2 regions of the Caballeronia sp. M1242 genome follow, and region 1 is predicted to be linked to the other one. Evidence: predicted binding sites of a transcription regulator. Region 1 holds the regulator's gene; the other holds the start of a gene.
The links. The regulator LexA, encoded in region 1, represses DNA repair genes until DNA is damaged. The targets are predictions, from matches to a motif close to ACTGTATNNNNATACAGT.
Positions count from the first base shown of each region.

Region 1 (3,122 bases):
GTCATGGCGCGCCGCTTCGGCTTGCTTCTCGCGTGTCGCTTGTCGCGGTTACTGCGGTTGATAGATCGAGTCGAAAACGCCGCCATCCGCGAAATGCGTCTTCTGCGCCTTGGTCCAGCCGCCGAACGTGTCGTCGATGGTGTAGAGCTTGATCTTCGGGAACTGCTTCGTGAGGTCGGCCGGCACCTTGTCCGAGCGCGGACGATAGAAATTGCGCGCGGCAATCTGCTGGCCTTCGTCGCTATACAGATACTTCAGATACGCCTCAGCGAGCTTGCGCGTGCCATGCTTGTCGACGACCTTGTCGACCACCGCGACCGGCGGCTCGGCCAGAATGCTCACAGAAGGCACCACGATCTCGAACTTGTCCGGACCGAACTCCTTCAACGACAGAAACGCCTCGTTCTCCCACGCGATCAGCACGTCGCCCTGGCCGCGCTGCACGAAGCTCGTCGTGGCGCCGCGCGCGCCGGAATCGAGCACGCCCGCGTTCTTGTACAGCTTCGCGACGAAGTCCTTCGCGGTTTGCTCGTTGCCGCCCGGCTTGTGCTGCGCGTAGGCCCATGCGGCGAGATAGTTCCAGCGCGCCCCGCCCGACGTTTTCGGGTTCGGCGTGACGATGGAGACGCCCGGCTTCGTGAGGTCGTCCCAGTCCTTGATGTGCTTCGGGTTGCCCTTGCGCACGAGGAAAACGATCGTCGACGTGTACGGCGAGGCGTTATCCGGCAGCCGCTTCTGCCAGTCCGCAGCGACGAGTCCCTTGCCCGCGAGCGCGTCGATGTCGTACGCGAGCGCAAGCGTGACGACGTCCGCCTGCAGGCCGTCGATGACCGCGCGCGCCTGTCCGCCGGAGCCGCCGTGCGACTGCTTGAACGTGACGGTCTCGCCGGTTTCCGCCTTCCACTTCTTGGCGAATGCCTGATTGAAGTCCTGATACAGCTCGCGCGTCGGGTCGTACGACACATTTAGAAACGACGTCTGCGCGTGGGCTTGCGTGCTCGCCGCGACCATCGCGCCGATGCCCGCCGCCGTCAGCGCCAGCGCGGTCAGCGCTTTGCGTGCCCTGGTCCCCAATCCCGCTTTCGTGCTTTGCATTCCCCGTTCTCCGTCTTATCCAATTGACGGAATCAGTCTATCGGCGGGCCTATATGAACAGAAATAATCGTTTTTCAGTCTTTTATATCGAAAGCTGCTAAAGCGGGTCGCCGGCCGTTGCGGGCGGGCGAACGTCGGAGCGTGTTGCGGTTTCGAGCCGAACTTAAAGTAATGCTTGAAAAGCGCCGAATACTGTATAAAAATACAGTCATCTGTTGATCCATACAGTGCACGAGAGGCCCGAGCCAGTGACCAGAACCTCAAAACTTACCGCGCGTCAGCAGCAGGTCTTCGAACTGCTCCAGCGTGCAATCGAGCGCACCGGCTTTCCGCCGACCCGCGCGGAGATTGCCGCTGAGCTTGGCTTCAGCTCCGCTAACTCTGCGGAAGAGCATCTGCGGGCACTGGCGCGCAAGGGCGTCATCGAACTGGCGGCGGGTTCGTCGCGCGGCATCCGGCTGATCGGGGACGCTGGCCGTTCGGAAGACGTTCCGCACCAGTTCACCTTGCCGCACGCGAGCATCATGCAGCTCTCGTTGCCGCTCGTAGGCCGGGTGGCGGCGGGCAGTCCTATCCTCGCGCAGGAGCATATTTCGCAGCACTACGCGTGCGACCCCGCGCTCTTTTCCAGCAAGCCGGACTACCTGCTGAAGGTGCGCGGCTTGTCGATGCGCGACGCCGGCATTCTGGACGGCGACCTGCTCGCCGTTCAGAAGCGCACCGAGGCGAAGGACGGACAAATCGTCGTTGCGCGGCTCGGCGACGACGTCACGGTCAAGCGTTGGAAGCGCCGCCCCGACGGCGTCGAGCTCATCGCGGAGAACCCGGACTACGAGAACATTTTCGTACGGTCGGGCAGCGGAGACTTCGCGCTGGAAGGCATTGCAGTGGGCCTGATCCGCTCGGGCGAGTTCTAGTCAGCGGCGGCAGCGCCCGTTCAAGCATCGCTGCCCGCCTCTTCACGCCACGCACGACGCGGCGCGTTTCGAGTACATCAAGCACGGACGGCAGCCGCTCGCGGCATGCCGCGGTGCGTCCTATCGTCTGGAGAGTCATGATGGAACGTTTTGCCCGTTTGCTGCCCTTTCGCCAGTTCGGCCGTCTGCGTCATCTGCGTGCGTTGATTCCTTGCGGCGCCGCGGCGCCTTCGCGAGCTGAAGCTGCACCGGATCTCTTCGATTCCATGCCCGCGCTGCCGTCTCGCCAGCCTGCGTTCGCGCGCGTGTCGCTGACGCAGACGGTTCACGCGGAGCCGCCGCGGAGCACTCCCGTGCGCGTGTACCGAAGCGAGTCGCGGCTGATCCTCGTCGGCAAGATCGGCGAAGTGTCGCGCATGATCGACCGCTGCATCGACGAAGAGCGCGCCGGTCTGACGGGCGGAACGGTGGCGTGAAGTGGCGGCGAGTTGGGGAATCTGTCGTGCGGCGGCGTGGTCAATCCGGCATTGACCTTCGCTAGAGGCTTGACTGTCGCATGTCCCGCACCGCTCGTTTCATTGTCGCCACGCTCGCCGCCCTATTGCTCGTCGCGGCGCTCGGCTTCGTCTACGCGTCGCCATATATCGTGCTGAACCGCGTCAAGCGCGCCGCCGACGCGCGCGACGCCCAAACGGTCAACCAATACGTCGATTTCCCCGCGTTGCGCGCGAGCTTGAAGGATCAGATCGCCGCGCTGCTCACGCGGCGCATCGATGTGCAGAAGAGCGGCAACCCGCTCGCGATCATCGGCGCGATGATCGGCGCGGCGCTGGTCGGCCCGCTCGTGGATTCATACGCGACGCCGGACGGAGTCGCCGCCATTCTGAACGGCATACCGCCGCGCGGCAATCCCGGCGAACGTCCGCCCGCGGCCGGCCAGGCCGATGCAAACGCGTCGGCGTCCGTGAGCCCGTCCAATCCGGCTCCGCAACCGCCGCAGACGACGGCCGGCTATCGCGGCATCAACACGTTCGTCGTGACGTACCAGCACGGCGCAGGCGACGCCCGCTATTCCGCCATCTTTCACCGCAGCGGCCTGGTGTCATGGAA
Region 1 covers NZ_CP071129.1:1,280,163-1,283,284, reverse strand. Annotated here, with positions in the region: gene JYK05_RS05960 (sulfate ABC transporter substrate-binding protein) at 49-1,095, opposite strand; gene lexA (transcriptional repressor LexA) at 1,344-2,012, shown strand; gene JYK05_RS05950 (hypothetical protein) at 2,153-2,488, shown strand; gene JYK05_RS05945 (DUF2939 domain-containing protein) at 2,569-3,122, shown strand, end outside.

Region 2 (3,122 bases), 720 kb from region 1:
TGAGGCCGCCGAACTTCACGAACGGAATGTTGCGCCGCGTGAGCTCGATTTCGAGCGTCGCGCTGTGATGCGCCGCGCGAAAGAGCACCGCCTGCGACTTGAGCTTCATGCCGGCCTCGCGCGCCTCCAGCACCTTTTCGACGACATAACGCGCCTGATCCGCCTCGTCGGCGACCGAAACGACGCGCGGCCTTTGCGCCGATGCCTTGTCGGTCCACAGATCCTTCGTGTACCGCTCAGTGGCAAGCCCGATCACCGCGTTCGACGCTTCGAGAATCGGCTGCGTCGAGCGATAGTTGCGGTCGAGCGTGACGGTCGCGGCGGGCGGGTCGAAGTGCTGCGGGAAGTCGAGGATATTGCGCACCGTCGCGCCGCGAAACGAATAGATGGACTGCGCGTCGTCGCCCACGACGGTGAGGCCGCGTCCGTCCGGTTTCATCGCGAGCAGGATGGTGGCTTGCAGGCGGTTGGTGTCCTGATATTCGTCGACGAGCACGTGATCGAAGCGGCTCGACAAGTCCGCCGCGATGCTCGGCTCGGCGGCGAGGTGCGACCAGTAGAGCAGCAGGTCGTCGTAGTCGAGGACGCTTTGCGCCTGCTTCGCGCTCACGTACGCGGCGAAGAGGCGCTTCAGGTCCGCTTCCCACTCGCGGCACCACGGATACGCCTGGTCCAGCACGGTGGCGAGCGACGCGCCCGTGTTGACGACGCGCGAGTAGATGGCGAAGCACGTCGATTTGGCGGGAAACCGCTTCTCTTTCGACGAGAGCCCGAGCTCGTGGCGCACGAGGTTCATCAGGTCGGCGGAGTCTTCACGGTCGTTGATGGTGAACGACGGCGCGAGGCCGACGAGATCGGCGTAATCGCGAAGCAGCCGCGCGCCGATGCCGTGAAACGTGCCGGACCACGTGAGCCCCTGCGCGATGGCGCTCTTGCTGCCGAGCGCGTTCGTCGCGATGCGCGTCACCCGCCGCGTCATTTCGAGCGCCGCGCGGCGCGAAAAGGTCAGCAGCAGAATCCGATGCGGATCCGCGCCCTTCACCAGCAAATGCGCGACGCGATGCGCGAGCGTGTTGGTCTTGCCCGAGCCCGCGCCCGCGATGACGAGCAACGGACCGCCGCAGCGCCCCGGCGCGTCGACACCGAATTCGACCGCCCGGCGCTGCGCATCGTTGAGCTTGGCAAGATAAGCGGCGACGTTCTCAGAGGAGGCGTCGGCGGTGGCGGTGTCGTCCGGAAGGGTCAGCACAGAGAAATGCGGGCGTCGAAAGAAGTGACGCACACTGTATATCCATACAACCCGCGCACGCAAGTCTTTGCCGCGGCACGTGTTTCCTTCGACGGGCCGCGGCTCTACAAGACGCGCTTAATCGGCCTTCTTGGCATCCTTCAGATTGGCTTTTGCGGCGGCTTCATTCGCCTCCGATTGCGCTTCGGTCTTCTTCTTGTCCGCCTTCGCCTGCGCGACGGCGGATTCCTTGTCCGCTTCGGCCTGCTTCTTCGCGGCCTTCTTGTCGGCGTGGGTCGGCGCGTCGCTCGTCGATTGCGCGAAAGCCGGTGCCGCGCTCACGCTCGTCAGTGCGCCCGCGATGAGCGCAGCCAGCAATGTATGGGTGCGTCGATTCATGGCGTCCTCCGTGTGGTCGTTAGTGTGGTCGTTGTGTTCCCGCCGCGAAGCGAGAGTCAGCCAGGCTTCGCGGCGTCCTGCGCGATCAGTGCTGCTCGCCTTCATCCTTCGGCGTGCGGTCGGTCGCGGCGTTCAGGTCGTCCTTCGCGGCGGCCTTGTCGGCCTTGCGATTGATCTTCGCGTTGCGGACTTCCTCCTTGTACTGCTGCTTGGCCTGCTTGTCGGCAGCCTTCATCTCCGCCTTCGACGCCTTCTTGGACGCGCGATATTCCGCGTTGGCCTGCGCGTCGGCGTTGCGCTTCTGCACGAGCGGATCGGTCGGTGCCGGGGCGACCACGTTTTGCGGCGGCGGCGACACTTGCTGCTGAGCCTGCATCGGCGCCTGACCGGGAGCGGAGTCGGCCGGCTGGGCGGTTTGCGCCTGCGCGCCGGTGGCAGCCATCGCGGCGAAAGCGGCGCCGATCATCAGAATTCGAGCCTTAGTCATGAGCTTGTCCTCTCTGGGTGTGTCCGCCAAACGCGTTCGACAACTCGGAACGCGATGACGCGACTTGTCGTTTAGAAGATGACCGAAGCTGCATCGATCAAACCTACAGACCGGCCGGACGACGCGCGAGTTTCCCGAAACGAGTCATTGTTACCGGCGGTTTCACTTCGCTACATCTGCTTAATCCGGCGAAACGAACGGTCGATCGTGTACGAGCACGCGCTATGCCCGGAAGATGCTCCGCGCTGGTTTATCATCCAAGTCTTCTTGCATTCCGAACGCCCGCCATGCCGCAGCTTCAATTCACCCTCACGGGCGACTACGTCGAACTTCACAACCTGCTCAAGCTGATGGGACTCGCCGACAGCGGCGGCTCCGCGAAGGCGCGCGTCGCGATGGGCGACGTCACCGTCGACGGCAAAGTGGAACTGCGCAAGACGTGCAAGATCCGCGCGGGTCAGGTCGTGATGCTCGACGGCCAAAAGATTCGAGTGCGCGCGCCCGACTGATACCGCTTGCGCGCATGCGCCTGCCGCTTGCGAAAAGACGACCATAGCGGGGCGCGTCATCGACATGCCGCGCGCGAGGCCATAAGCTAGGCGTCTTTCGTTCAGGTTTCAGCGCGCGACACGGACGCGTCCACACGCCCTTCCGCTCCTTTCTCTCGATCATGCAATCGCACACCAGCCGCGCGACCCGCGCGCATTCGGGACACGTCAGCCTGTCTCGCCATGCCGTCGATACCGCGCGCCTCGCCGCGCCGCTCGCCATCGCGCAACTGTCGCAAATGGCGATGGGCGTGACGGACACGATTCTGCTCGGCTCGCTCGGTCCCGACGCGCTCGCCGCGGGCGGTCTGGGCGCGAACATGTTCTTCGTCGTGGTGACCCTGCTGCAAGGCGTACTGACGTCGGTGAGCGTGGCTGTCGCCCATGCGCGCGGCGCGGATGCGGAACACCGCGTGCCCGGCATCTACTGGACGGGGCTCGTGTTGTCCGTGCTGCTTGC
Region 2 covers NZ_CP071129.1:2,000,152-2,003,273, forward strand. Annotated here, with positions in the region: gene JYK05_RS09325 (ATP-dependent helicase) at 1-1,249, opposite strand, end outside; gene JYK05_RS09330 (hypothetical protein) at 1,367-1,627, opposite strand; gene JYK05_RS09335 (hypothetical protein) at 1,713-2,114, opposite strand; gene JYK05_RS09340 (RNA-binding S4 domain-containing protein) at 2,402-2,623, shown strand; gene JYK05_RS09345 (MATE family efflux transporter) at 2,785-3,122, shown strand, end outside.
Region 2: JYK05_RS09325 (ATP-dependent helicase) is a predicted target of LexA. The motif match lies at 1,283-1,300, and genes of this name have one in related genera.